DNA from 3 places in the Tatumella sp. UCD-D_suzukii genome. Region 1 is predicted to be linked to each of the others. Evidence: predicted binding sites of a transcription regulator. Region 1 holds the regulator's gene; each other region holds the start of a gene.
What was found. Region 1 encodes CRP, which controls carbon source genes, mostly activating them, when cyclic AMP is high. Its sites were predicted from a motif close to ATGTGANNNNNNTCACAT; they were not measured.

Region 1 (10,132 bases):
TAGTACCGATAGTGGCCCAGCCGTAGTATTGCCGTGAGAACAGGTTGCTGAACAGGGTAAGCAGCAGCATAGTCAGTAAAATGGCGGGTTCCGGTGTGGCGAGCTGTAAGGAAAGCGCGGCAATAATCAGCCCGGCAAACGTCCCTAAGGCCCGGTGCTGTATCCTCACACGGGTAGCGTTATAACTGTTCTGGCTGACCAGAATAATGGTCATCAGTACCCAATAAGGCTTGGGCATGTTCAGCGACAGCGCAAGGGTACTGGCCACCAGAAGCATTACCGAAAAGCGACCGGCTGTGCGTAATGCCGTCGATTTTAATGACAGATAACTGCGTAATGCACTCAGGAAAGGTAACCGGCGTTTACTGTCAGCCATTACATCACGGCGGTAAAGCGGAGCCCGTGACTGCAGTACTTTTGCAATTTTAGAGAAGTGATATCCGAAGAAAGACCCCACCGGATTATCCGGGTGTTCACGGGCAATATTTTGCAAGTCTGCCAGTGATCCTGCCATTGAAAAATGTCCGGGAATTTGATGATAAAGAATATTATCTGCGGTACTCCTCAGCTGCGTACAAATTTCATCGGCGTTTTGTTTAATGATCGCGGCAGAACCACTTTTTTGGATCAATGTGCGCACATCGTCCGTTTCACCCAGCGTGACGGAAATATGTTCCTGTAAATCTTCAGCCATGATAAAGGTGCGGATCAGATATTTCTCGCGGCTGTTTTTGTCGGCAGACAACATATGGATCTGCTGGTAGGCGGTAGTGATCAGGTCGACGATTTTTTGCTGCCGGTTTAACAGCGCAGGCAACGATTTTTCCGTGTCTGTCGGGTCTGTTGTGGTCAGCAGGTGATATTTATCTTCGCAATAGCTGGCCAGCGCCCGATAGAGCAGACTGAGCGTTTCGCGCAGGGGCTGATCTTTCGACAATCTGAACCAGAACCAGTTAAAAAGCCCGTACCAAAGGGTTCCGCCGCCATACAGTAACGGTGGCCCCCAGAGAGGCATCCGCCCTGTCAGGCTGAGTGTGAAGGTCATGGCGATAAGCGCACCGGGTAACAGCCGGCCATACAGGGGGCTTATCTCTCCGCACACGCCAATCAATAAGGGCAGGGTAAAAACGATAAAGGGTAGCGGAACATGTCGCAGTAATAACCACTGCAACAGGAAACTGCTGAAGGCAAACAGCATTCCTCCGAGGACGATTCGCTCAAAGAAACGGCGGTGTGGGGTATCCAGTCCGGCGATATTACAGCAGGCAGGGATAAGGGAAAACAGCAAACCTTTCTGCAGGTTGCCTGTTAGCCCGCCAATCAGAACAGGCAGGAAAACGACCAGTGTCTGGCGCAATGCATAGTTAACTTCGGGGTGATAAATCAGTCGGCGCCACATCGAATACAATCGCTGATAAAAAGTAAAACAGAACACGGTAGCGGCAGGCTACCGTGTGGATGGGAAGTTAACGGGTCCCGTAGACGACGATCGTCTTGCCGTGAGCAGAAATCAGATTCTGATCTTCCAGCATTTTAAGAATTCGTCCGACGGTCTCCCGTGAACAGCCGACAATTTGTCCTATTTCCTGGCGGGTAATTTTAATCTGCATCCCGTCCGGATGGGTCATAGCATCAGGCTGACGTGCTAAATTCAGCAATGTCTGGGCAATACGGCCTGTGACATCAAGGAATGCCAGATTACCGACTTTTTCGGACGTTACCTGTAACCGGCGCGCCATCTGTGAAGATAAACGCATCAGAATTTCGGGGTTCACCTGAATGAGTTGTCGGAATTTTTTATAAGAGATTTCAGCAACCTCACATGCCACTTTGGCACGTACCCAGGCGCTGCGTTCCTGATCTTCTTCAAAAAGTCCCAGTTCACCGATGAAATCTCCCTGGTTAAGATAAGAAAGGATCATCTCTTTTCCTTCTTCATCTTTAATTAAAACAGCCACGGAGCCTTTCACAATATAGTACAGGGTTTCTGCTTTCTCACCCTGGTGGATAAGGGTACTTTTGGAAGGATACTTATGAATATGACAATGGGACAGGAACCATTCGAGTGTAGGGTCTGTTTGTGGTTTACCGAGAACCATTCTCTTTTATCCTCTGTTGTAATCGTGCCGGAAATACAGGGGTAAGCTCCTGCCAGGCAAGGAAGTCATAGGGTATTTTTATTGGCAATTACCGCAGAAAAGCAGATTTTGTTCCGGAGCTTTCTACCGTTTCACCATAATTGTAATCTGATAAAAAAATGTCTCACTCTTTGTTTGTAGCACACACTGGCGCAACTGTCTCCTGTTGTATGTTCAGACTGTAACGAATGCCAGCAGATTGCTGTTTATCCTTTGAAGGAGTAATCTGAAACCTGTTTTTTCAGAGCAGAGAGTAAGCATAATGCAGGCACGCGTAAAATGGGTTGAGGGACTCAGCTTTATCGGAGAATCGGCTTCCGGACATCAGGTATTAATGGATGGAAACTCGGGCGATAAAGCGCCAAGCCCGATGGAAATGGTGCTGATGGCCACCGGAAGTTGCAGCGCCATCGATGTGGTTTCAATCCTGCAAAAGGGGCGTCAGGATGTGGTGGACTGTGAAGTTAAACTGACCTCTGAGCGCCGGGAAGAGGCACCTCGTTTGTTTACGCATATTAATCTGCATTTTGTCGTCACGGGGCGCAGTCTGACGGATGCTGTGGTTGAACGAGCTGTCACATTGTCTGCTGATAAGTATTGCTCAGTGGCACTGATGCTGGGGAAAGGTGTGGAAATTACGCATAGCTTTGAGGTGATAAGCCTTTGAAAGCCTATTGAGTGCCATCATGGCACTCAATACGGTCTACTGAAACTGCTTTTCTTCCATTAACCGCTTCACCAGTGGTGTCATGATTAACTCCATTGCCAGCCCCATTTTTCCGCCCGGCACGACCAGTGTATTAATGTGCGAAATAAAAGACCCCTGAATCATCGCCAGCAGGTAGGGGAAGTTAATGGCTTCCAGTCCCCGGAAATGAATTACCACAAAACTTTCATCTAATGAAGGGATGGTTTTGGCAGCAAATGGGTTAGAGGTATCGACGGTCGGAACCCGCTGAAAATTGATATGGGTACGGGAGAATTGCGGTGTTATGTAGTTAACATAATCATCCATGGAGCGAACCACTGAGTCCATCACCGCTTCCCGGGAATGGCTACGTTCGCGGGTATCCCGGACCAGTTTTTGAATCCACTCCAGGTTGACAATCGGGACGACACCGACCATCAGATCCACTTTATCTGCGACGTTGTACTGATCCGTGACAATTCCGCCATGTAACCCTTCGTAAAATAAAACATCGGTATCATCAGGCAGAGGTTGCCAGGGCGTAAACGTGCCCGGTACCTGCTTCCAGGGCACAGCTTCATCATAAGTATGGAGATACTTGCGGGAGCGGCCGGTTCCCTGAGTTCCGTACTCAACAAAGGTCTGTTCCAGCATTGCGAAATCGTTGGCTTCAGGGCCAAAGTAGCTGATATGCCGGCCGGAATCTCTGGCTTTGCGTATGGCAACATCCATTTCCGGGCGACTATAACGGTGAAAGCTGTCCCCCTCAATTTCGGCGGCCCGGATATTCAGCTGCTGGAAGATTTTTCTGAATGCCAGACTGGTGGTGGTGGTTCCGGCCCCGCTAGAGCCTGTGACGGCAATGATTGGATGTCTGGCGGACATTAGGCTGTGCTCCCTGAATTCGTTCGGCTGACTGCATTGTTAGCATGTCTGCCGGGACCTGTCATCACTCAGGTGAGCAGAATTTATCTGTTCTGTCTGAAGGTACTGGCCTGCATTAACGACACTGATTCGTTCAGTTCAGACCAGACCACCACGATTTCACCGGCCGTAAGCTGACGATGAATATCCTGTGTTTTTTCCTCCAGCGTTCGTTCTTCTTCACCGTAATCGGTACCTTCACGGAGGACAAACGATTCGATCAGGTTATTCAGCGTCTCAGGATTGAGTTGTTGCCAGGGAATAATCATGCTTTTTTATCCAGCCAGGTTGAAAGCCATTGGGGGATCCGTTTCTCCAGCCACATGACCGGACGGGTTAATGTTCCGCTGACAAAACCGACATGCCCGCCATATTGGCTGAGCTGATAGGTAATGCTGGGCGAAAGATGCTCCGGGTTCGGGATAACGTCCGGTACCATAAAGGGATCATCCTGAGCATGGATAATCAGCAGCGGTTTTTCAACACCTGAAAGCATCGGCATACCGCTGGCTCGCCGGTAGTAGTCGGTCGCGTCGGCAAAACCGTGTATTTTCGAGGTAACTTCGTCATCAAAGTCTCGTAACCGGTGGATCTGCTTCAATCGCTCAGGAGAAACCGACAGTAATTCCGGGTAAGCTTTCATTTTCCGGCGGGCACTCTTCTTCAGCTGTGACAACAGGTAAAACTGATAAAAGCGTGAGAAGCCCTGTTCCAGTTTAGAACTGCAGGGCTCAAGCATCAGCGGGGCAGAGACGATGACTCCCGCATCCAGCAGACAGTCACTTCCCTGAGAACCCATCAGACAAGCCAGCATATTACCCCCGAGGGAGAACCCAATCGCTGCAGTGGGCACTTTTCCGTAGGTTTCCTGCAACCACTGCAAAAAGTAGCTGGCATCGCCAATTTCACCGGAATGATAGCTTTGCGTCATGCGATTAGGTGCTTTGCCGCAGCCGCGAAAATGCATCACAACACCCAGCCATCCCTGCTTTTTAATCGCAGAAAGCAGGCCATGGGCATAAGGGCTGTTAATACTGCCTTCCAGGCCGTGAAAAATCACGGCTCGGGGCTTGTGGCGTGCGTGTTCCGGGTCTTCGCTCCAGGCAAGATCGACAAAATCACCATCAGGCAATTCCAGTCTCTGCCAGCAGGGTTTGATCCGGACAATACGTCTCAGGATCCTGGGCAGGAGCGTCTGAAGGTGAGGGTTTTTCAGTTGAGCAATCGGTGTGAAATGCTCATCTGTGATACGACAATTATTCATGTTGTCGGGACTTGTCTGATCCATAACTCACTGTATATTTAAACGGTTTAATTTCATCCTAAGACAGGAAAGGTGCCACGCATGGAAATGGGGTTATTTCTTTCACTACTTGGCTTCCTATGGGTTGCCGCGATCACACCTGGCCCTAATAATATGTTACTTACTGCATCCGGCGCCAACGTTGGTTTTTTTCGCAGTATTCCGCTCATGCTTGGCATCATGCTGGGTATGCAACTCATGCTGCTGTTGGTCGCTTTTGGTATCGGCGGCCTCATTCTGATTTATCCGGCGCTTCACTTATTGCTCAAAATTGCGGGCAGCCTCTATTTACTCTGGCTGTCATGGAAAATCGGCAGTGCCCCTTATGAAGTGCTTGAGGTAGACCTTTCTCCGGACAGAGGGAAAGCCATGCCATTCTGGCAGGGAGGTCTGCTGCAGTTGATCAACCCTAAAGCCTGGTTGATGTCATTAGGCGCAGTTGCCAGTTTCAGCCTTGCCGGAGCAGAATATCGTTCGTCTGTACTTGCCATCAGTTTCGCGATGTTTCTGGTCAACCTTGTGGCCGGTATCATTTGGCTGGGCTTTGGGACGATGATTGGCCGCTGGCTTAAAAGCCCGCAGGCATGGAAAATCTTTAATATCTTTATGGGGCTGCTCACCGCATCCTGTGTCATTCTGATCTGGCTTTAGACACTCATCGGCCCGGCAGGCAGTCATGACCCGGGTTCAGCGGAGACAATTGACTGAACCATTATATCAGGGGATCGTATGCTGATAATGCAGAATATTCCCTGAAAACCCGGCGACAAATTTATTGTTTTCCCGGCAGACAGGCAAGTCTTTATTCATCGAATCGGCTGAATTGTTAACAGCACCGGCTACGCAGTGAGTGGCCGGTGACTGTCCTGGTTATCGCGTTTGACTCACCGCGAACCTCATGTTGCCGGTACTATACCGGCTATAACGCATGAAAAATTAAGGGGTCAGCCTTATTCTGCTGACTGCATCTGTTCCAGTTGCTCCTGAAGTTCCAGCCACTCCATTTCACAGGTTTCCAGAGCTGACTGGCTTTCCGCCTGTACTTTCAGGGCAGCGGTCAGGTCATCTTTGCGTGCAGCATCATACAGTTCCTGCTGACCAAGCAACGCTTCATTCTCGCTGAGGGTATTCTGTAATAACGCCATTTGCTTTTCGATTTTATCTATCTTTTTCCTGACCGGTTGTGTCAGGGCCCGGAGTTCAGCATCACGACGTTTCTGGTCTTTGCGTGCCTGGGCGGAATTACCCTGAGCTGCGGCAGGGGCCTCTTTGACCACGCTGTTTTTCTGCTGTTCTGTCAGCCACTGCTGGTAGTCTTCGAGATCGCCATCGAATACATCCACATTACCGGCATCGACCAGATACAGGTCATCAGTGGTTGCACGGATAAGATGCCGGTCATGCGAAACGACGACCAGAGCCCCTTCATAATCAATTAATGCTTCTGTCAGTGCCTGACGCATATCCAGGTCGAGATGGTTGGTCGGTTCATCCAGCAATAGCAGGTTAGGACGTTCCCAGACGATCAACGCCAGCACCAGTCGGGCTTTTTCTCCCCCCGAGAAGCGTTGTGTCATCTCTGTAACTTTATCTCCCTGAAAACCGAAGCCGCCCAGGTAATCCCGTAACTGTTGTTCGCTGACCTGAGGAGAGGCCTGACGCTGCAGGTGTTGTAATGGTGAATCCTCTGCACGCAGGTACTCCAGCTGGTGCTGTGCGAAATAGCCCGCTTTAATGCCTTTCGCCAGAGCAACCTCGCCCTGCTGAGGGGATAACTCACCGGCTAACAACTTAATCAGCGTAGATTTCCCTGCGCCGTTACGGCCCAGTAACCCGATGCGTGAACCGGGAACCAGATTAAGTTTTACGGAATTCAGGATCACCCGGTCATCATAGCCGGCGGTGACTTTTTCCATTTTCAGTAACGGGTTGGGCAGGCTCTCCGGTGGTAAGAAACTGAAGCTGAAAGGATTATCCACATGTGCCGGGGCAATGAGTTCCATGCGTTCCAGCATTTTAATCCGGCTTTGGGCCTGACGGGCTTTTGTCGCCTTTGCACGAAAACGGTCGATATAATGTTGCAGATGGGCGACTTTCGCCTGCTGGCTTTGATAAAGCGACTGTTGCTGTGCCAGTTTGGTGGCTCGCTGCCGTTCAAAGTCACTGTAATTACCGGTGTATTCAAACAGGTTTTCCTGCTCGATATGCAGGATTTTATTGACAGTCGGGTCCAGAAAATCGCGATCGTGAGAGATCAGTATCAGCGTGCCGGTATAACTTTTCAGCCAGCGTTCGAGCCAGATCACTGCATCGAGATCCAGGTGGTTTGTCGGTTCGTCAAGAAGCAGTAAGTCTGAACGACAGATCAGTGCCTGGGCCAGATTCAGACGCATACGCCAGCCCCCCGAAAAATCTTTTACCGGAGCCTGTAATTGCTGTTGGGTAAATCCCAGCCCATTTAGCAGACTGGCAGCACGGGCCTGAATTGTCCAGGCCTGAACGGTATCAAGCTGTGCATGCAGCAGCGCAATACGGTTTCCGTCATTTTCTGCATTGGCCTGAGCCAGCTGCGATTCCAGATGGCGGAATTCCCGGTCACCGTCGATGACATACTCGATCGCTGGCTGATCCAGGGCCGGAGTTTCCTGATTTACCCAGGCCAGAGCCCAGTTTGCAGGAAAACTGACATTTCCGGCATCACTGGTAGTTTCCCCTTTCAGAAGGGATAAAAGTGTGGATTTTCCGCAGCCATTCTTCCCGACCAGGCCAACTTTTTGCCCGGGATTGATGGTGGCGGAAGCATTGTCCAGTAGCACGCGGGTACCGCGTCGTATTTGTAGCGAAGAAAAGACAATCATAAGCGCCGTTTCGTCAGAATATGTTAAATTATCAGCTAAAGTGAACTAATGATTAAACAGAAAATTTCGTTATGTGCTGCATGGTAGCTGAAATAGTTATCCGTGACGATGATTTGGAGGGGAACAATGTCGACACAGCCCAAAATCCTGCTGCTTTATGCCCATCCTGAATCACAGGAATCAGTCGCTAACCGGATCCTGCTGAAAACTGCACAACGTCAGGAAAACGTCACTGTGCATGACCTTTACGCATTTTATCCTGATTTTTTTATAGATATTCATTACGAGCAGCAACTGTTACGGGAACATGACATCATCATTTTCCAGCATCCACTCTATACTTATAGCTGTCCTGCGTTACTGAAAGAGTGGTTCGATCGGGTGCTGACCCGTGGATTTGCGATCGGTCACGGTGAGCAGGCATTAGCTGGCAAGTACTGGCGAAGTGTGATCACGACCGGTGAGCCGGAAACCGCGTATCACCAGCACGGCCTGAACAGGTATCCGATGAGCGATATTATGCGGCCCTTTGAACTGACAGCACAGGCCTGTCGTATGCATTGGTTAACACCGATGATTATTTATTCCGCCAGGCGCCAGACGGGCAAGGCGATGACAACGTATGCCAGTGCTTACAGCGACTGGTTAGCCCAGCCATTACCACAGGGGGTAATTTAATGCAGGGACCTGGCCTGTTAACTGCGGGTGTAATTTATCTTGGGGCAGCGGTCATTGCTGTCCCTATTGCTGCCCGATTGGGTATTGGCGCGGTACTGGGCTATCTGCTCGCGGGGATTGCTATAGGCCCCTGGGGTGTCGGGCTTATCAGTGATGTCGACGAAATACTGCATTTCTCGGAACTGGGTGTAGTTTTTCTGATGTTTATCATCGGTCTGGAACTGAACCCGGCCAAACTCTGGCAACTCCGGCGCTCTATTTTTGGGGTCGGTGCGGCCCAGGTCATCTTTTCGGCGGCAATTCTGGGCGGGCTGCTCTGGCTGACAAACTTTTCATGGCAGAGCGCGGTCATCGGCGGTATCGGATTGGCGATGTCCTCTACCGCGATGGCTATTCAGCTGATGCGCGATAAAGGAATGAACCGTAGTGAGTCCGGTCAGCTGGGATTTTCTGTCCTGCTGTTCCAGGATTTGGCGGTGATCCCGGCTTTGGCTCTGGTGCCGCTTCTGGCCGGTGGCAGTGATGGCGGACAGGCGACGGACTGGATAAAAGTAGGCATGAAGGTGCTGGCATTTGCGGGCATGCTGATTGGCGGCCGCTTCCTGCTGCGTCCGATTTTCCGCTTTATTGCCGGTTCGGCAGTGCGTGAGGTTTTTACGGCGGCGGCATTATTATTGGTGATCGGTTCGGCGTTGTTTATGGATGCGCTGGGACTGTCGATGGCGCTCGGGACCTTTATCGCAGGTATCCTGCTGGCCGAAAGTGAATACCGGCATGAGCTTGAGGTCGCGATTGATCCCTTTAAAGGACTGTTGCTGGGGCTATTCTTTATCTCGGTCGGTATGGCACTCAATCTTGGCGTGCTCTACACCCACATTGTTGAGGTGATTATCGCCGTACTGGTGCTGGTTGCTGTCAAAACGCTGGTTCTGTACATCCTGGCCCGCGTGTATGGCTTACGCAGTTCGGAGCGTTTGCAGTTTGCGGGGGTATTGAGTCAGGGCGGAGAATTTGCGTTTGTCCTCTTTTCGGCGGCATCCTCGGTGCATCTTTTTACCGGCGAACAACTGCCTATGTTACTCGTGACCGTGACGTTATCGATGATGACGACACCGTTACTGATGCAGGGTATCGATAAGATATTGATTCGTCGCTTCAATAACTCAAAGGATGACCACGGTGAAAAGCACTATGTTGAGGATGATCAGCCGCAAGTGATCGTGGTGGGCTTTGGTCGTTTCGGCCAGGTTGTTGGCCGTCTGCTGATGGCAAATAATACACGGATAACGGTCCTGGAACAGGATATCAGCGCCGTCAGTCTGATGCGTAAGTACGGTTATAAAGTCTATTATGGCGATGCGACGGAACTGGAACTGTTGCGGGCAGCCGGTGCAGAGGGGGCCGAGTCCATCGTCATCACCTGTAATGATCCGGAAGATGCGATGGCGATTGTTCAGCTGTGCCAGCACCATTTCCCGCACCTGAAAATTCTTGCCCGCGCCCGCGGACGTGTAGAAGCACACGAATTCCTGCAGGCAGGGGT
Region 2 (10,132 bases), on a different contig from region 1:
TCATCTTCTACGTAAACTAGTTTATTCATAATTAACAATAATTATTTATATTTAACATGTAAATAACCTGCCTCGATAATATCTGATACGTTAGCACGAAAAAGGTACCTGTTGCTGGTGCATTCCCTACATAATGTGCCATTATTATTTCAGCTATCTGAGTTACCGAAGGATCGATTCTACAAGGGGGTTGAGTGTCTGATGATAAATTAGCCTCGGGCATACATAATCAATGCATCTGTTTTAATTACAGCGATTACCTCTCTTCATCCTGTAAAAAACAGTGGAGTTTTGTCGATGCAATATATGGTGTGTTACCTGTTTTCGGGATAGTGACACGTAAAACGCTGCGTAATGATCCTCTGATAACGGATGCCGATCTCTTTAAAGAGATGGCCCTGCAAATTATTTCAACTCAGGTTAGCGATGAAATCAATATCGCCAGGCTGATTGCACTCGCAGAACAACAGAAAATTGTGAGTTTTGATATTCAGTTGCCTTACCCGCTCTCTGAAGAGCAAATCGCCGGAATTTATAAAGAGTACCGTAAACCGTTGACACTCAGACAGTCGGGAGATTGTCTGAGTATCGTGCTGCCCTGAATCTCTTCTTGCCGGCCTTTTCAGGCCAGCAACTGCATAATGCCTGTGCCCAGCGCAGAAAGCAGCAGGAGGGTCATCAGACACTTATCCGTACGTGTCAGCGGAAGCCTTTCCGGGGCGGTGTAACGGGCAATCATAAACAGAAATAATCCCGGTGCATATAGCATCAGCGACATAATCAGGTTGACAGGCCCGGAGGCATACAGCAGCCATACTCCATAGATGGAGGCTCCGATGCCGGTGATCAGTGCCGCGGAAATTTTACGACCTGCCGTCTTAACCAGAAACAGTCCGACCAGCAGGTACGGAACCAGAACCATCTCTGAGGCGATATTCAGCAGATTATTATAATCCGCATGGGTTAACCCGATAATCAGCAGGCAGACCTGAACACTGCCGTTGGTCAGCCAGAGCGACCCGGAAGGGGCATTATGGCGATTCTGACGGGCAATAATCCGCGGAAAGGAATCCGTCCGGGCGGCCAGGAAAGGTATTTCTGCGGCCATAATGGTCCAGCTCAGATAGGCACCCGAAACAGAAAGTACCAGTCCGGTGACAATAATCACCGTCCCCCAGTGACCAATCATTGCAGATAACAGCCCGGCCATGGAGGGGTTGTGCATCTCCGCCAGCTGCGTACGCGGCACTATCCCCAGCGATAACAGTGTTACCAGCAGATAAACCAGCAGGGCAGCCAGTACGGCCCAGAGCGTTGCCCGACCGACATCCCGACGGTGACTGGCGCGGGCAGAAATCACCACTGCACCTTCTACCCCGATAAAGACCCACAGGGTGATCAGCATCGTTTGTTTTACCTGCGACCAGAGAGGGACGCCCAGGCTGATCCCGCGGAAATCATGGATAAAGTTCTCAAACCGGAAGGAAAATATGGCCAGTACCACAAACAGACAGAGCGGGATCAGTTTTCCGAGCGTTGCGAGCAGGTTAATGCTGGCCGCAGTCTGAACGCCCCGCAAGACCAGAAAATGTACCAGCCACAATAATAATGAGGCCCCGGCAATGGCAGGCCAGGTATTTCCCACGCCAAAGATAATATGGCCCGGACTGTCAGTGAAGAAACTGAGGGCCGAAAAAACGATCACTAAATAGGACACATTGGCAATAACGGCACACAGCCAGTATCCCCATGCTGAACAGAAGCCGATGACCTCGCCGAAGCCGGCACGGGCATAGGTATAAATACCGCCATCAAGGTCGGGGCGCATACGGCTGAGTAATAGCATCGCCAGTGCCAGAAAGAGGATACCGGCACCGGTTATCAGCCATCCGCAGAGTAACGCGGCAGGTCCGGCGACAGCGGCCATATTTTGCGGCAGGCTGAAGACACCGGCCCCCAGCATTGAGCTCAGTACCAGGGCTGTTAATGCGCCAAACCCTAATTTTTTTTCTGACATGACGTTCCTGATTAAAATAGTACTTATTATCCCGTTTCACGGAATAAAGCAGAAGAAGCTACTGGCGAATAAAATCTATATGAAATATATCACCAGATGCGGCCGGGCCGTGATTTTACGGAGTGGGGCAAGGGAACGCAATGCGAAAAAGGATCAAAGCGGGGATTAGCCGCCTCTGCGGGTAACAAATAATTATCCGCAAAGACGGCTAAGGCATTATTTAAACAGTTCTGCAGTAACGGTCAGGTTACCGCCGCTCTGGTTCTGCCATTGACGGGTGATATGGTAGAACTTCGCGCCTTTATCAGCGGCGAGACGTCCGATAGCATCAGAAATTTCAGTCGGTGTCCCGAAGTGCCCTGTGGTTGTCACAGTAGCGAACGGTGTCATCTGTGCTGCAGTCAGCGCGCTGAGATCCTGAACGGTCCGGCCATCCGGCAAGGTGACAGTGTAACGTTGTCCGGTGGATGACTGAGTTTCAAAGAAACGGCCGATACTTCTGTCCGGGGTATCGGAAGAGGCAACGCCCGGGATCTGGACATTCTTAGCCGCACTACCGCCCGCGGCTAATGCCGCTTTACCGGCTTCTGAATTGGCCGGAATGGCATCCGGGCTCTGGACCTGGCGGGTTTTTGCATCGGCTTTATAGATATAGGCCGTGACATACTGATTACCGCCGTTGTTAGCATCGATCTGGCGCACGATAAAAAACGAAGCAGCGCCTTTCTCTTTTGCAGCACGGCTAATGGCATCCACCACATCCGGCTGGTTTGGGAAGTAGCCGCTGACAGTGACCGTATCGTAAGGGATCAGGCGGTATGCGACCTTTTTAGGTAACTGCTGAACGCCGTTAATGGTACGGAAAGTGGTTTTTTTCGGGACGGGGGCGGCATTACTGTGATAAAGCGCAGCGGTCACCCGCCAGTTACCGCTGTTTCCGGTGGCATCACTCACACCTTCCACATAGAACGCTGCTGCACCTAATTCATCAGCGCGTCTGGAAATGGCATCACTGGCATCGCCCAGTGAATTAAAATGGCCGATGATATTAATCCGGGTAAATGGCTCCAACTGAGCGGCTTTTTCCGGAGTGAGTACCTGAGCTGCGAAAGCATTGACTGTCGTTACAGAGAAAAGCGCCGCAACTAAAAAAGTTTTCTTTAAATTCATAAACAAATAATCCTTTCCCTTACGCCTGAATGAGTCGAAAACATGCCGGATATTAATATTTCGTCTGTTTGCCGACGATTATTACATGTAATAAATGTGCTGTCTCAGTCAATTTAGTGATTACGCCGGACACACATCAATGGTTCAGTCGCGGGGCAGAGCATATCCCCTTACCGCAAAGGAGAATACTACGGCAAAGTGATCATCTGATGAATATAAAGAGCTTCTCTGCGGGAACAGAGAAGCTGGCAGGAGGAATTAATGTTCAGACGGAGGGCCGTTTTTTGCTTCCGGGCTGACGAAGTCATCGGGTTTAATAACCAGCAGGTCGCAGCGGAGATGATCGATGACCTGTTCGGCAGTATTGCCAAGGAAGGCGGCAGAAAGTCCGGTTCGTCCGAGCGACCCGAGAACCACCACACCGGCATCCAGCTGAGCTGCTATCGCCGGGATGACCTCTTCAGGGTCACCTTTTTCCACGTGGGTGAATTCATCTCCGATAGAAAACTGCTGACGCAAGGCTTTCATCGCAATCAGATGCTGGCCGCGGATGGCTTCATTGTACGTTTCAGGATCAAAATCAGGCAGTTCAATAGCAATATTGACCGGTGTTAACGGATAAGCCCCGACAAGATGGACTTCCGTATGGTTGACCATGTCCGCCAGCTGCTGGCTTTCCCGGACCAGTTTCTGATTCAGGGAATCGTGGTGGGGCTCATCGCTGGAAAGATTGACCGCCACCAAAGCTTTACCGCCATCCGGCCAGGGTTGATCTTTGACCATCCAGACCGGCCCCGGACATTTCCGCAGCAGATGCCAGTCTGTCGGTGTAAAAATAACAGACTCCAGACGATCATGCTGATGTGCCATTTTCAGGACTAAATCGTGCCGGTGTTCCAGCACCTCATCGATAATCGCCTCATGCGGGCGGTTATGCCAGACGACTTTGATTTCGATGTTCACACCGGCGTCAAGGTAGGCTTTCGCCTGCTGGCGTATCCATTCACTGCGTTGATTAATGACGCCCTGCCGCATACTGGTACGCTCATCCGGGGAAAGCAACGTCGTCATTTCATAGGAAAAGTCGTAGATGGGCAGAAAGGCTTTGATTTTTCCGCCGATACGCTGATTAAGATACACCGCCCGCCTTAACGCCGGTTGATCGTCCTGCTCCGGGTCAATAGCGACCAACACATTCTGATAGAGGGACATACTGACATCTCCACGGAAAACCTTTGATTGACTAAAGATAGCCTAAGTTAATCCCACGGAGAAGAAAAGTTATTACAGTGCGTGGCCATCCGAGCCACCACTGTAATACGGCAGAGAAGAACTCCTGCTTAATTACAGGGAGCCGTCTGGCCCGCCAGCTCGGTCAGCATCGCATGATTTTCAATCGTGATATATTTTCCTTTCACGGCGAGCATACCGCTTTTCTGGAAACGTCCCAGCAACCGGCTGATCGTTTCAACGGTCAGTCCAAGATAATTGCCGATATCTCCGCGGGTCATCGTTAAACGAAATTCACGTTGAGAGAAACCACGCTGGGCGAAACGGCGGGCAAGATTCCAGATAAAAGCCGCCAGACGTTCTTCGGCACTCTTTTTCGATAACAGCAGGATCATGTCCTGGTCACTTTTGATTTCCCCGCTCATCAGACGCATCATCTGCTGACGCAGGGCCGGCATTTTCCCTGACAGATCATCGAGGGTTTCGAAGGGGATTTCACAGACCATGGACGTTTCCAGTGCCTGAGCGAAGCTCGGGTGATGACTGGTAATAATAGCATCGAAACCCACTAAATCACCGGCCAGGTGAAACCCGGTGATTTGTTCATCACCCTGTTCGGTGATCGTGTAACTTTTCAGCGTACCGGACCGAATGGCATAAAGTGATTTTAGTTCGTCACCCGCTTTGAAAAGTGACTGGCCTTTCTGGATAGGTTTTTTACGCTCAATGATGTTATCCAGCTGGTCAAGCTCATGTTCATTCAGAGTAAAAGGGATACACAACTGATTGATACTGCAATCCTGACAATGGATTGCGCAACCGCCAGATTGAACCCGGCGAATAATCCTTTTTTCTGGAATCATAATTCAGCTCCGGTAGTAATTAACTGACAGGGATTTTGACATTTTTCGCGAAGAAAAACAGGTTTATAGTGGTCTGTTACTAAAATATTTTAAATTTTCAACAGAGGATTTCAAAATGTTTCATGAATTCATCAGGTTATTTATCGGCAACAGTATAAACTAAATTGTCTTACCGGGTTTAGCAGAGAGAGACATTATCCTCAATCGGGAGCAGATTCAGAATTTAACCAGGCTTGCCGGTGATGAAAATTTCCCCGGTGGGGCAGAAAGGGCGGCTGATTGAGATAACCGCCCCCGTTCCGGCGGGCGGAAAGGGATGATGAACCACGATCACTCTTAAGCGTTTAAGAAGACAACGGGGAATGTTAATTCGATGAATATGATAATACTCCGTCTTCATTACGTTCGGTCAGCCGGATCCCGCCCTTCAGCTTTTGCAGGCAGCCTGCCGTTCAGCTGTGAAATTGAGTACCACTCAATGTTTTATGCAATGGCCGGAATATGTAGCTTACTGAAATGACAGAGATTCAGGAGCCGCCCGGGGCTGTAGTCTCTTATGGCAGGGTAATGTTATGTTCCACTCCGTCATATTGAAAAAACAGGGAAGTGAAAACAGGGGGAGCGTTTACGCAAAGACGGCAGACGTTATCTGTACCAACAGAGAACACATAAAAGCCTCAGCAATGTTAATTATGTTATGACATTAATTATTATGCAACGCAGTCTCTGCGTCACTGACTTTGTGCACATTTCCTGTCGGATGCGGAAGGCGTAAGCCTTAAGCCGCGGGGTGTGGTGTGATAATACTACCGGAATCATCAGACGTGAATACCGGTTTTTTGTTAGCCACAGTGAAGTTTCGCTACGATGGTAACTTTAGCGGTGTACCCAGGTTGCTTTTCAGGCCAATCCGGCAAACACTTAAACGGGTTAACCAGATAAAGGAGCCAACATGAGTGGAAAGTATGAGGTCTTTCAGGGGAAAGATCAGCAATATTATTTCCGACTGAAAGCTGCGAATGGTGAAATTATCCTCAGCAGTGAGGGGTACACGACGAAGAGCGCGTGTCATCACGGGATTGCTTCGGTTCAGAAACACAGTCCCGATGACCACAATTATCAACACCTGACGGCTAAAAATGGCGAGCCTTATTTTACGTTGCGTTCGGCAAATCATCAGGTAATCGGACGGAGTGAGCTTTATAGCTCCACGGCCGCGCGGGATAAAGGCATTGAGTCGGTGAAAAAAAACGGGCCGGGGAGTCCAGTCACTGAACTTCCGGCCCGTTGAGCTGCTGAGCATCCCCGGGGTCCCGGGGATAGTTTCAGAAGTTAGAACGTAATTGCGGATATTTCCGCAGGCTGTAAAGACACCACAGCAGGCTGACGGCACCGAAGGCCGCACCGACATAACCGACCGCGGACATTCCCACATGGGCGCTGACCTGATTACCAATCAGCGCGCCGGCACCAATACCGATATTATAAATACCTGACATCAGAGACATGGCTACATCCGTCGCATCCGGGGCCAGAGACAAGACCCTTACCTGCATCGCCAGGTTAATCGACATCATCGCTATTCCCCAGACAATACACAGCAGGCTTATTTCACCCGGATGGGTCGCGGTTAGCCACAACAGGCCCATACAGAGTGTAATGGCTGCGATAGCACCGGCAAGTAACGCGGAAGGCAGTCGTTTACCCAGAGCACTGAACAGCACACTCCCGAAGATCCCCGCGCCTCCGAACAGCAATAACAGCAGGGTGGTAAAGTTTTCATCCTGGTGGGCTATCTGCTGCATAAAAGGCTCAATATAGCTGTAAGCCGTATAATGCGCAGTCACTACCAGAGTGACCAGCAAATACATGCTCAGCAGGGCCGGGCGACGACACAGTTCCGGCAGACTTTTCAGGGAGCCGGTGTGTTCGCTGTTCATTTTCGGCAGCAGTCTGGCCAGCATGATCATCAGTACAAACGAGGCCACCCCGATCAGCCCGAAGGTGGTACGCCAGCCCATGGTCTGACCGATAATCCGTCCCAGCGGTACGCCCAGAACCATCGCCAGTGCCGTCCCGGTCGCAATCATGCTCAGTGCCTGGGTCTTTTTGCCCGGCGGGGCAATACGGATGGCCAGAGAGGCGTTGATCGACCAGAAGACCGCATGGGTGATAGCTATCCCGATCCTGGAAACCAGTAAGGTATTAAAGCTCCAGGCGAAGGCGGACAGAATATGACTGGCGATGAAAATCACCAGTAAGCCGACCAGCAGGATCCTGCGTTCAATATTGCGGGTCACCAGCATCAGAGGCAACGAAAGCAAGGCCACACACCATGCGTAAATCGTCAGCATGATCCCGACATCCGCCGTTTTCATATTGAAGCTGGAAGCTATATCGGACAGGAGTCCCACAGGGACAAATTCCGTGGTATTAAAAATGAAGGCTGCAATAGCCATCAGAAGAACCCGTAACCAGGCAACTTTCCTGGAGGTGTTAGCCGGGTTTTCATGCATTGTTGGCGAATCTGCTGTCATAAAAAATGCTTTTTCCCTTAGCTGTTGAGTGATCTGCATCACACTATAGAACAATTGTGACGATTTTACCGGGCTGATGAAACCCTTAATTCGGTTGTCTGCTGCAGAAAGAAACGATTAATCAGTTTTCCGCCACCGCCGGGGGAGCATATTTTGCAGGGCATTATCTTCACGAAGAAATTGGTGCGCGAGAGCCGCCATCGCGTGCAGACCAATCAGCCAGTAGCCGGAAAGCGCAATGATTTCATGCCAGCGGATAATTTCGCGGCTTAGCATGACATCAGGATGCGGTGATTGTGGCATAGGGATCCCGAACAACTGCCAGGGGATCCCATGCAGATACCGCGAGGTTATTCCCATCACCGGCAGGCCGATAAACAGCAGATAGAGTGCGCACTGGCCCAGCCAGGAAACCACTTTATTCAGCCAGTGTAACCGGGGCGTAATTTGTGGTGATTTGAAGACGCATCGTAACGCCAGACGGATAACCATCACCGTTAAAATCAGCACACCGCAACTCATATGTGTGCCCGTCAGGATCCTGCCTGGCAGAGACCCCCGGGCCGCCATGGTTCGCAACTCGATGGTGGCATACACAATTACCAGCAGTATCAACGTTAACCAGTGCAAACGGATTTGCCAGCGGTGGTAACCCCCCTGATAATTTTCGGACATCATCTACTCCGCAGATTAAAAAAACCGGGTCCGGTGGATGGGTATCTGGCCGGACCACAAAAGAGCAGACAGTATAAGGGAAAACGTGGCGGAAGTTGTCAGTAAACGGGAAGAAGGTTGCAGACAGGGGAAACATCAGATGAACGCCCGGGACCGGGCGTTCACAGGAGGACGGAGATCAGGTGACAGGTTGCAGCCGGCGCATCAGTTTATAACCGACCAGCAGCGCCAGTGATAATAACACGGCGATAAATGCGGCCACGCCTGGCCATCCGTAGAGTTTCCAGAATATTCCGCCTGAGGTGCCGGCAATGCTGGACCCTCCGTAATAGCAGAACAGATACATGGAAGATGCCTGACCTTTGGCCCGACGGGCACGTATGCCTATCCAGCTGCTGGCGATGGAGTGCGCGGCAAAGAACCCCCCGGTAAACATCAGAAGACCGGGCAGGATGAGCCAGACGGATGCAAACAGTGTTAACAGCACACCTGTCAGCATCAGGCCGACACAGCTCAGGAACACCGGTCCGCGACCGAAGCGTGCGCTCATGGCACCGGCCTTCGGCGAGCTCCAGGAACCCGCCAGATAAACGACAGAAATCAACCCGACAGTGGCCTGACTCATGGAATACGGGGCATGTAACAGCCGGTAGCCGATATAGTTAAACAGGGTGACGAAAGCGCCCATCACCAGGAAACCGATAATAAACAGCAGCGGCAGGCCTTTATCACGGAAATGCAGACGGAAATTAATGAACAACGCCTTAGGTTTCAGTGGTACAGGACGAAAATGGCGTGAAGCGGGCAGAATTTTGGCAAACATGACCGCGGCGGCCAGTGCACAGCAACCGATGGCAAGGATTGCAATTCTCCAGCTGGCGATGTCAGTAATAACTCCGGTTAACAACCGGCCGCTCATCCCCCCGATAGAGTTACCGCTGATATAGAGTCCCATGGAGAAAGCCAGTACTCCGGGGTGCATCTCTTCGCTGAGGTAGGTCATGGCGACGGCGGCCACACCGCTGAGGGATAAACCGAGCAGGGCTCGCATCACCAGCATCGCGGTCCAGCTGGTCATCAGCGAAGAGGCGATAGTAAAGCAGCCTGCCAGGATCAGTGCACCGACCATCATTTTTTTTCTGCCTACGGCATCTGAAATCGGCCCGGTGATCAACAGACCGAGAGCCATACAGGCGGTAGAGACAGAGAGCGATACGCTACTCATGGCCGGAGTGATATCAAAATGATGGGAAAGCACCGGAAGTATCGGCTGAACACAATAGAGCTGGGCAAAAGTGGCAAGACCGGCAGAAAACAGGGCGAGGGTGACCTGCAGGAAGGCCCGGGTACCGCGTGTAATATAGGGGGATTTACTTCGCGGTTGGGCAGGGCTCTCTTCTTCCGCTAGCGGAAGCGTCGTCGCCCGGGACGTACTGTTCATGAAAGATCCTCTGTTATTCAGGTGCGGATACTCTAGGAAACAGCAAATAAGTTGTCTAATATATTAATAATCTCAAATAAGATGATTTAAATATGAATATTGAGTTAAGGCATCTGCGCTACTTTATTGCGGTAGCGGAAGAACTGCACTTCGGACGTGCAGCATTGCGGCTGAATATCTCTCAGCCGCCGCTCAGTCA
Region 3 (10,132 bases), on a different contig from region 1:
CTCCTGACGTCAAACCTGCCGTCGCAGCACCAGGTGAAGACCCTGAACTGGCCCGCGGGCGTTATCTGGTGGAAGGGCTGGGGCACTGTGGTGCCTGCCATACGCCACGGGCCATCACCATGCAGGAAAAAGCGCTCAATAACAGTGAGGGTGACCTCTTCCTGTCGGGCAGCAGTTCCCCGATAGATGGCTGGAATGCCAGCGATTTACGCGGGGATAACCGTGAAGGTCTGGGCCGCTGGAGTACCGACGATATTGCACAATTCCTGCGTTATGGCCGCAATGATCATACCGCTGCTTTTGGCGGGATGACCGACGTGGTACAGCACAGTCTGCAATATATGAGTCAGGACGATATTCAGGCGATTGCCCGTTATCTGAAGTCACTCAGCCCGCAGGATCCTAAGCAGCCGGCATTCACTGCGGATGATTCGGTGGCTCAGGCGCTGCTGAAAGGGGATGACTCTATGACCGGCGCCGCGTCCTATGTTGACAGTTGTGCTGCCTGCCATAAAACAGACGGTACAGGCTACCAGCGTTTCTTCCCGGCCCTGAAAGGGAATCCGGTGGTATTAGCGAAGGATCCGACATCGCTTATTCATATCATTCTTACCGGAGATACGCTGCCGGGTGTGCAAGGCGCACCTTCTGCCATCACCATGCCAGCGTTTGGCTGGCGTCTGAATGATCAGAAAGTCGCTGATGTGGTTAACTTTATCCGCAGCAGCTGGGGGAATAACGCTTCTTCCGGCGTGACCGCAAGCCAGGTGGCTGATATCAGGAACTCGGAATTTGTTCGGGGCCATCAGGGCGGGGCGACGATAAAAGACCTGGAAAAACAGCAGTAACCTCGTGGTAAGTGAGTGAGGAATAAAACGGGTGGCAGTGATGCCGCCCGTTTTTTATGGCGTACAGATCAGATATTTTCTAAATCCAGCCCACGGGTTTTCGGCCCGAAAATACCGACAGAGAGCATGACCATCAGCATACTGAGGATAATGAAGATGATCACTCCCTGACTTCCGGCGTAGGCCAGAATAGAGCCTATCATGACACTACTGAACACCGTCGATAAGCGGCTGAACGAGTAGCAGAACCCGACCGCACGTGCGCGGATATGGGTAGGGAATATCTCGGTCTGGTAAGAGTGGTAACTGAAGGTCAGCCAGGCGTTTGAGTAAGTGATCATAAATCCGCAAAGGATCAGCAGCACAGGTTGCGTCACCAACGCAAACAGTGTGCCGAAGACAACCGTCATCAGCGAGGAGAGGACAATCTGCCATTTGTTTTCTATTTTATCGGCATAGCGACTGCACAGTAACGACCCCAGCGGGTAAGCCAGAGTGATAAAGAAAGAGTAAAGCAGGCTATGGGTCAGGGTTGTGCCTTTGCCGGAAAGCAGGGCCGGTAACCAGTTTCCGAAGCCAAAAAATCCAATCGACTGGAAAAAGTTCATCACGACCAGCATCAGTGTTCTTTTACGCCATTGCGGAGCCCAGATCTCACGGAATTTTCCCTGTACCGGGGGTTTGATACCAGCGGTGTCCGCGTGGAAGTCAGTGACCGGAGTCATACCGCAACGTTTTTCCATGTCACTGAGCACCTGATGTGCTTCCTGATGGCGTCCCTGCTGTGCCAGCCAGCGGGCAGACTCCGGCAGATTACGCCGGATACTCCAGATAATCAGCGAACAGACGGCTCCGGCAATAATTACCCATCGCCATCCTTCCAGAGTCAGAAACGTTTGCGGGATAAGCCACCAGGACATGATGGCCACAACAGGAACGGAAAGAAACTGGATAAAGAAGGAGAAAGCGAAAGCCCGGCTACGTAAATGTGCAGGCATCCATTCCGAGAGATAGGTATCAATAGTCACAAGTTCGACCCCCAGCCCAACACCGACCAGCAAACGGCAAAGAATGATCCCTTCAGCACTGTGCTGGAAGGCCATGAGCAGAGAAAATACCCCGTACCAGGCCAGTGCACACATAAAGGTCAGCCGGCGGCCAAATTTGTCTGCATATTTGGCCAGTAAACTGGCACCCAAAAATAAGCCGAGGAAGGTGACAGAAGCAAAGGCCGCCTGATCAGATATTCCAAAAACACCTTCATGACCCGTATGAAATATCTTTTCTGCCAGTAAACCTGAACTAATATACCCTGTTTCAAATAAATCGTAGAGTTCAAAGAATCCGCCGAGGGCTAAAAGCGAAATAAAACACCAGAGGCTTTTGCTTGCCGGTAATGCATCAATGCGTCCGGCGATTGTCGTATTATTGCTATCGGGGGTGGCAGATAAATCTGCTTTACTCAAAGACGATGACATAAATCATTTAACCTCGGGCTTACTGTATTTGCAATTCTGCTTATCAACTATTTTTATAGGGAAGAAAAGATAAGCAGTGAACGAAAATCCAGAATAGACGAAGGAAATAAAAAAGACGAGGGTAATTTTTTAGTGATTAACCGTAATAATAGCGGGGAGATGTTCCGCGAAATATTTTCGCGGAACAATACCGTTATCAATAATAACGGAGGGCGGGATTAATCAGAAACTATATCCGACGACTGCATAGTATCCCCAACCGGTATTCCGTGTTGAGAAGTCACCCTGACCAAAGTTAAGCGTTGAACCATCGGCCCATTGCCCGCCGTTATGGAAATAACGGGCCACCAGAGAGTAATGCAGGTGGTTATAGGACAGTGACAAGATATGGCTGGAAGCGATGGCGTTACCGGTACGCACAGGGCCAGCCTTCTCACCCAGATCAGAGTCCCAGTCGACATTAGTAAAACCAATGTAGGAGAGGTTTCCGCCCCACAGAGTGGTCAGTGGTAACATGTATTTAATTTTAAAACGGTAGCCATCCCAGCTATTTTCATTAGCCGCACCGTAGTTCTGCCATTGATATTTCGCGTAAACGTTCATGGATAATGCCAGCTTAGTGCCGGTATCAATATCGGTACCCAGACCCATATACCAGGTATTCTGGCGATTGGCATTATTCGGGCCCATATCGTAAATATAGTTATTAGCGAAATACCATTCTTTAAACGGACCAAATGCCAGGCTGGTTCCGGTCAGTTTATCAATAGAAAAGCGAGGTTCAATTTCCATAAACATCGGTGAACCCTTGCGTCTGTCCCAGATGCCGTTGTCATTGCCATTTCCGGTGCCGAAAAATTTTGGCAAATCAACATACCCATAAAAATCAAACCAGTCTTTATGAGCAAAGGCTTCATATTCCAGGTAGAGATCATTATTTAACTGAGGTCCGAAACGGGTGTGATAACTGCCAACGACATTGACACTCTGATGCCACCAGTCAGACACATAGGTCGGTGAGGTGTCTGCAGCATACGTATGGCCAGTCACAGAGCCAGCCAGAAGTGTTGCTGCCATCATTATTTTATATTTCATTTTATCGTCACCATTTGCTGAATACTGAAAGAGCGCATCTGAATACAGACGCAAAAAATGGAGTCAAACCAGATGCATAAGGCTGATAAACCGTGTTAACCCGGAATGATCATGCCGGATATCATACGTTAGTAAATGGAGAATCTTCACAGTTGTTATAATTTGTTTCATTTTTTAGCAAATATAATGTGACCTGAGTCACATTATTGTCCTCTTTCCGGGGAGGAAGGGGATAACTCCACGGAGCCGCTTTACAAAAAAATGCGATATTTCCGGCCTGTCGGGGTGGGAAGCAGGGCCGGGCAGGGATCCTGCAGCATGTCATCAGGATGACTCCGGATAAATCACTTTCCGGAAAATCGCATAAGAAAGTATGATGTTTTAATACTGATGGCCGGGGTCAGAGGCTATCGCCTGAAGCAAAGCTAACGGGGATCATTATGGCAGCAAGACAGCATCATTACCGTGTGACAGTTCGCTGGACCGGAAATCGTGGCGGGGGGACATCATCTTATAAAGCCTATGGACGTGACGGGGAGTTACAGGCTGAAGGGCGGGAGCCGATTGCGTTAAGTGCCGACCCTGCTTTCCGGGGGGATAATAGCCGCTGGAATCCCGAACAACTTCTGCTGGCGTCGGTTTCTGCCTGCCATAAATTGTGGTATCTGCACTTATGTGCAGATGCCGGTATCGTCGTGGAAGAGTATCAGGATGAGGCTGAAGGAACGATGGTGGAAGGGGTAAAAGGCCATTTTACCGGCATTATTCTGAAGCCGCGTATCCGCTTGCAGAATGATCAGGACAGGGATCGGGCGGCTCAACTCCACCACGCCGCGCATGATGCCTGCTTTATCGCAAACTCGGTGAACTTTCCGGTCGGGTGTCAGCCGGAATTTGTGGCCAGCGGCAGGTAATACCCTATATCCCCGCACGACGGATAACAGGATAACGTATGCAACAGGGTGAAAACCTGCAGGCGATGTATATTTTTGCCCGCGTAGTGGAACAACAAAGTTTCAGTCTGGCGGCGGGGGTATTGGGCATATCAACAGCCACAGTCAGCCGCGAAATCGCCGCACTGGAAAACCGTCTGGCGATGAAATTATTACACCGCACCACCCGCAAGGTGAGCATCACGGAATGCGGGCTGTTTTATTATCGCTATTGCGAAAGCCTTAGCAGGCAGGTATCAGCGGCAGATGATTTCATTCACCGCATGCACAGTCAGCCTGCGGGACAGGTCAGGCTGGTCGCGCCGGTGACTTACGGGTGTCAGTGTATTGTCCCGGTGCTGCAACCCTTTATGCAGCAAAATATCCATGTGCGTGTCGATCTTGATCTGAACGACAGGGAACCGGACATGATCCACGACGATATTGACGTCGCGATCGTGGTTCGCCAGCGCCCACCGGATCAGGGGTTGTCACAGCCGCTCTCGGTGATCCCCTGGGGATTGTATGCGACGGAGGCCTATCTGGACAGGCATCCCGTACTGACGTCACCGGAGCAGCTTAGCCGTCACCAGTTACTGACCTTTCACGGGCCGGCCCATCAGGCTGCCCTCAGTTTCCGGAAAGAGAAAAAACGGATAGAAGTGAATGCGGTTAGCCGGTTCCGGGCCAATAACAGTATGGCATTATTAACCGCGGCCTGCGCCGGAGCGGGCATTGCCTGTCTGCCCTCCTACATGGTGCATCAGGCCCTGGCAGAAGGCACATTACGGCCGGTCCTGCCTGAATGGCAGTTGCCCGGGCACCATAGTTATCTGCTGCGAAAGGTCCAGGAGACGTTCTCTTCTCCGGTCACCCGGTTATGTGATTTACTGACTGAAAAGCTCAGAGACGCCTGATTATTGCAACAGTGCAATAATCAGCGGACAGCCGGTAAATATCTTCCGGCGGCTGTTCTTTCACTCTGCCTGACGTTACGCTTTCCTTTTCTATGAGCAAAGCAGGTTATTGAAATGGCAGACTATTCCGGCAATCTTTCAGAGGAAGATCCTCACTGGCAGCGTAATCTCTGGGTTTGTACCCTGGGATCTTTCAGCACACTGATTGCCATGACATTGCTGTTGCCTTTTCTTCCGCTGTATCTGCAGTCCTTAGGTGTTAAAGGCACGAGCAGTATCGCCCACTGGTCTGCGGTGGCCTATGGGGCAACCTTTCTCACGGCGGCATTGACGGCACCCTTATGGGGACGGCTGGCAGATAAATATGGCCGTAAACTGATGCTGATCAGGGCCAGCCTGGGGATGGCTGTTGCTATGTCACTGATGGGTATGGCAACAGCGCCCTGGCAACTGGTGGCTTTACGTTTACTGGCGGGTTTATTGGGGGGTTATGCTTCCGGTTCGATGATTCTGGTCGCAGCACAAACCCCGAAAGAGAAAACAGGTTATGCGATTGGCATCCTTTCCGGCGGGATCATGGCCGGAAATATCGTCGGTCCGCTGGCCGGAGGCATGCTTCCCGCGATTATCGGGATACGCGAAACCTTCCTGCTGACCGGGGGGATTATTTTTCTGGCCTTTCTGGGTACGCTGCTCTTGCTTAAAGAGGAACGCCAGCCGGCCAGGCATTCCCCGTCCCAGTCTGCGGTGCAGCAACCGGTACCTGTCGCGGTGAAGGTAATGTGGGTGTCTGCGATGTTACTGATTTTCGCCACGATGTCTGTGGAACCGATCATTACCCTGTATGTTGCCAGCCTGATCTCTGATCTGACGCAGGCGACGTTGTTTGCCGGGGTTATCATGGCGTCCACGGCCTTAGGCAGCATCATAGCGGCTCCGCGTATCGGCGCATTGGCTGACCGGACAGGGCACTGGCGTGTACTTTCCTGCGGTTTACTGATTTGCGGTATTTTGCTGATCCCGCAGGCCTTTGTGACTGCGGTATGGCAACTGCTGGTGTTGCGTTTTCTGATGGGCCTGGCATTAGGGGGAATGCTGCCCTGTATCACTGCAATTATCCGCCATCATGCACCGGCCGGACAAACCGGTCGCTTACTCGGGTATTCCACGTCGGCACAATATATCGGTCAGGTCTGCGGGCCATTGTTTGGCGGTGTGGTCGCAGGTCAGGCAGGTATGCCGGCCGTTTTTTTGGGGACGGCGGTGATAATGCTGATAGCCTCAGGCATTAACACGGTCTGGTGTAAGAGAAGGGTATAAAAGACGACCCCGGCATTTGCCGGGGTCGGTCACACTCAGGCCTCTGTGCGGACCTGCGGGTTGATCATACGACGTAATAACGGGATAAGTACGGCGATCACCACGGCGGTGATCACTGAACCCCAGCCCAGCAGGTTAAAGACATGGCTGTAGCCCGGGTTGGTTGCCACAGGCGTGGTATTACTGTTATCCGGCATCATGCCGGAGAAATAGTCTGCCAGTACCGATGCCACACCGGTCACCATCATCCAGCTACCCATCATCAGCCCCTGATGCTGTTTCGGTGCCAGTTTTCCGATCATGGCATAGCCAATCGGGGAGATCAGCAGTTCGCCGATACTCTGCAGAATATAACTGATCACTATCCATTTGAACGCCATCAGACCATTACCGCCCGCCAGGGAGATCCCCACCGGTAAGACCAGCATACCCAGGCCGATAAACACCAGCGAAGAGGCAAACTGTAGTGGTATGTCAATCCGGTAACCTTTTTTACGCAGGCGGTTAAAGTACATCGCCATTAACGGACCACCGATCACAATAACGATGGTATTAATGTTCTGGATCCACTGCGGAGCGACTATCCAGCCATAGACATTCAGGTCAATATTATGTTCGGAGAACAGCATCAGTCCCATCGGTGCCAGCTGATACAGTGACCAGAAGACCAGAGAACCGAGCATCAGAATAAGGTAAGCCCCCATACGTGAACGCTCATCGGCCACCGGGTGTTTTAGTGTCATCAGGCACAACAGAATGAAGATCAGACATCCGATAGCGATAACAAAATAGCTGCTGATAGCGGCATAGGTCAGCATCACACGAATAATTGGTAGCAGAACGACCAGGATAGCCACCCCGGCGACCAGACGCTTCCGGTAGGTCGACGGGCTGACCTGTGTCAGTGGGGTGCTTTTATCTTTCAGGTGAGGCCAGAAAACCAGCGCTGCGATGATGGCGATAATGTTCCCCAGCGAAGCAAACAGGAACAGTGCCTTGTAGTTTTCGCTCAGCTGATAATAACCCGCGACAGTAAACCCGATAAAAAAGCCCAGGTTCATCCCTGCATAGTTCCACAGGAAAGCGCTTTCCCGACGATCATCTTCCGGCGCAAAACGCTGTGTCAGCATCATATTGAGGCAGGTCACATTCAGCCCGCTTCCGGTCAGGAACATGGCCAGTCCCCAATAAAGCCCGGTGACGCCGGCGCTGGCAATCAGATAACAGCCGATAACCTGCAACACCATCCCGAGGACAAACAGGTTACGGTTACTCAGATAGCGTCCCCCCAGGTATCCGCCAAACAGGTGAAGACCATAGTTAAACGCACCGAAAACGCCCATGATGGCATTCGCTGAGTCTTCGCTGAAGCCCAGTTTCTTTGTTGCGTACAGAACCAGTGTGGAATAGAGCACGGCAAAGCCGAGCGTAGAAAAAGTCTGGATGAAAAACAGAATGGCGGAACCGCTGATTTTCTCCGGTGTGGTTTTGACTGAAGCGTTCAACGCTTTCCCCTTATGATACAGATGTTGTGTAAATCTCTGGCGCGCACTGCAACAGCAGTGCACCGGACTTTTGTCAGGATTGTCAAAAAATGCCATCTTTCTGTAAAACTAACAACTATTAAATCTGATTATTTATGCATTAAATCCGGCGCAATGCCCATAATCCCCTTAGCAAAGACGACTATTGGTGAATAAGCAGAATAAAATTCCGCCGACTTTTTGTTCGTTTATTTGTACGATGAAGTACGTTGAGGTGCTACTGTCCGGAACCCTGGTGACGAAAAATCCCGGGCTGAGCGTAAGAAAAAATTCATTGGTTTTAACTATCTGAATCAACGTTTTAATCGTTAACTTTTTTAATAAAAGGCCGGAATTCAGGGGGTTCAGCGTTATACTTTCCAGAGTAAACAAAGCGCTGAGTCTTTCATCTATGCCTTGCATGCTGTGCTGGAGATTCTGACCACTAAGCTGTTTTCATCTCAGGTGAGTTATGTCTCCTTTACAGTTTGCTAATTTTTCAATCAATTTTGTTTTCCAGCCGATGTTTGGTAAAACCGGAGAGTTGTTAGCGGTTGAATGTTTATCGAGGATCACCGCCAACCACCAGGGGACAACAATCTCTCCGGAATTTTTTTTCCAAAGCGTCACTCCTGCCATGAGTATTGAGATCCTTAAGGCACAGATTGATTTAATCGGGTCTTACCGTGACTGGTTTATTCGTCACAATGTGATTGTGACGGTGAATATCGATGATAAGTCACTGGGCTTTGTGAACGAGCATTATCTGTCTGAAGGCAATGCCTTTGCGGGGTTTATCCATTTTGAAGTGAATGAATCTTCAGACAGTCTGGTACCTGAGTCTAACCAGGCCCCGGTATTCCATAAGCAGCGGACATTCTGGCTGGATGACTTTGGTTCCGGCCTTTCCGGATTCTCAGCTGTTTTCGATAATCAATTTCGTTATATTAAAATAGACCGATTTTTGTTCTGGAACTTTATGAGTAAGCCTGGCGGAAGCCAGCTGATGGGGGCGTTACTGAACTTCTTTTCATTAAATAATTGTAATGTGGTTGTCGAAGGTATTGAAACCGATCAGCATGAAAAATGGCTGTCTGAAATGCCGTACTATGCGTTACAAGGGAAGCTCTGGAAGGAGCTGACCATTGAAGAGTTGTGCTGTGCTGCCTGACAGAACCGCGGTATGACGTCTGTGGTGTCACAGGCGTGTGGCCTCTGTCTGCTATCTCATAAAGAGAGCAAGCCTTGTGAATACCTTCCTATTTTTATATGTTATTTTAAAGTTTCTCTTAAGTAAGAAGGCTTATCTCCTATGGCTGGTGTTAATACTGATCCGCAGACGCTCAGAAATGATCGTTTTGAACTGGTCGCAATCCTGCGTACCCTGCTGAAAGAAAAACATCGTTTTAGCCTCAGTTCTGAAGAGGGGCACGATTTCGAATTGCTACGTGTTGAATCCAGCCGTGTTTATCTGAGCCTCCCGCAAGCAGATTTTACCTTACCCGCAACTCTTGAACTCAGCGCAGAAGGGAGTGAAGCAAAAATTATTTTTACTCTGAATGCTGTCCGTCAGGAAGAAACCGCCGGGGGGACTGTACTGACCGGCGAGATCGGTAATGAGTTTAATTACTTTCAACGGCGTATTAACCTGCGCGTTCCGCTGCCTTTATGGAAAAACTTTACCCTGACGTTGCCGCTTTCAGGGCTTAGTGCACCCCGACCCTTTATCATCTATGACTTTTCGGTCGGCGGATTAGGCGTTTACACACCGAAGCTGTTGTCAGAAAAAGCCAAAGTCGGCGCGGTATTTAAGAAAGCATTATTGTCTTTAGGAGAATACGGTGAGTTTAAAGCCAATATTGAGATTATTGCGCTCAGTGAACTTGAAGAAGAACTGCCGGAATACCCTGGCTATCAGCAACGGATGTCAGTCAGATTTACGAATCTGTCACTGATAAATCAGCGTAATTTCCAGAAAATTGCCTATGCGTTCGAAGTCAATTTTAAGCGTAAGCGATA

Region 2: CG67_RS11750 (sugar transporter) is a predicted target of CRP. The motif match lies at 7,844-7,861, and genes of this name have one in related genera.
Region 3: CG67_RS00590 (nucleoside-specific channel-forming protein Tsx) is a predicted target of CRP. The motif match lies at 3,608-3,625, and genes of this name have one in related genera.

Annotation. Positions count from the first base shown of each region.
Region 1 is NZ_JFJX01000007.1:9,288-19,419, reverse strand. It holds gene CG67_RS02865 (YccS/YhfK family putative transporter) at 1-1,399, opposite strand, end outside; gene crp (cAMP-activated global transcriptional regulator CRP) at 1,467-2,099, opposite strand; gene CG67_RS02855 (OsmC family protein) at 2,401-2,805, shown strand; gene CG67_RS02850 (phosphoribulokinase) at 2,842-3,711, opposite strand; gene CG67_RS02845 (YheU family protein) at 3,795-4,019, opposite strand; gene CG67_RS02840 (hydrolase) at 4,016-5,038, opposite strand; gene CG67_RS02835 (LysE family translocator) at 5,096-5,704, shown strand; gene CG67_RS02830 (ABC transporter ATP-binding protein) at 6,004-7,911, opposite strand; gene kefG (glutathione-regulated potassium-efflux system ancillary protein KefG) at 8,038-8,589, shown strand; gene kefB (glutathione-regulated potassium-efflux system protein KefB) at 8,589-10,132, shown strand, end outside.
Region 2 is NZ_JFJX01000053.1:385,291-395,422, forward strand. It holds gene rstA (two-component system response regulator RstA) at 1-29, opposite strand, end outside; gene CG67_RS11720 (hypothetical protein) at 195-602, shown strand; gene CG67_RS11725 (basic amino acid/polyamine antiporter) at 623-2,017, opposite strand; gene ydgH (DUF1471 family protein YdgH) at 2,234-3,187, opposite strand; gene uspE (universal stress protein UspE) at 3,446-4,399, opposite strand; gene CG67_RS11740 (FNR family transcription factor) at 4,528-5,280, opposite strand; gene CG67_RS11745 (YegP family protein) at 6,233-6,571, shown strand; gene CG67_RS11750 (sugar transporter) at 6,606-7,817, opposite strand; gene CG67_RS11755 (cytochrome b/b6 domain-containing protein) at 7,935-8,495, opposite strand; gene CG67_RS11760 (MFS transporter) at 8,671-9,933, opposite strand; gene CG67_RS11765 (LysR family transcriptional regulator) at 10,026-10,132, shown strand, end outside.
Region 3 is NZ_JFJX01000001.1:119,479-129,610, forward strand. It holds gene CG67_RS00580 (cytochrome c) at 1-848, shown strand, start outside; gene CG67_RS00585 (MFS transporter) at 917-2,326, opposite strand; gene CG67_RS00590 (nucleoside-specific channel-forming protein Tsx) at 2,549-3,421, opposite strand; gene CG67_RS00595 (OsmC family protein) at 3,862-4,335, shown strand; gene CG67_RS00600 (LysR family transcriptional regulator) at 4,374-5,270, shown strand; gene CG67_RS00605 (MFS transporter) at 5,385-6,590, shown strand; gene CG67_RS00610 (peptide MFS transporter) at 6,626-8,095, opposite strand; gene CG67_RS00620 (EAL domain-containing protein) at 8,586-9,284, shown strand; gene CG67_RS00625 (hypothetical protein) at 9,426-10,132, shown strand, end outside.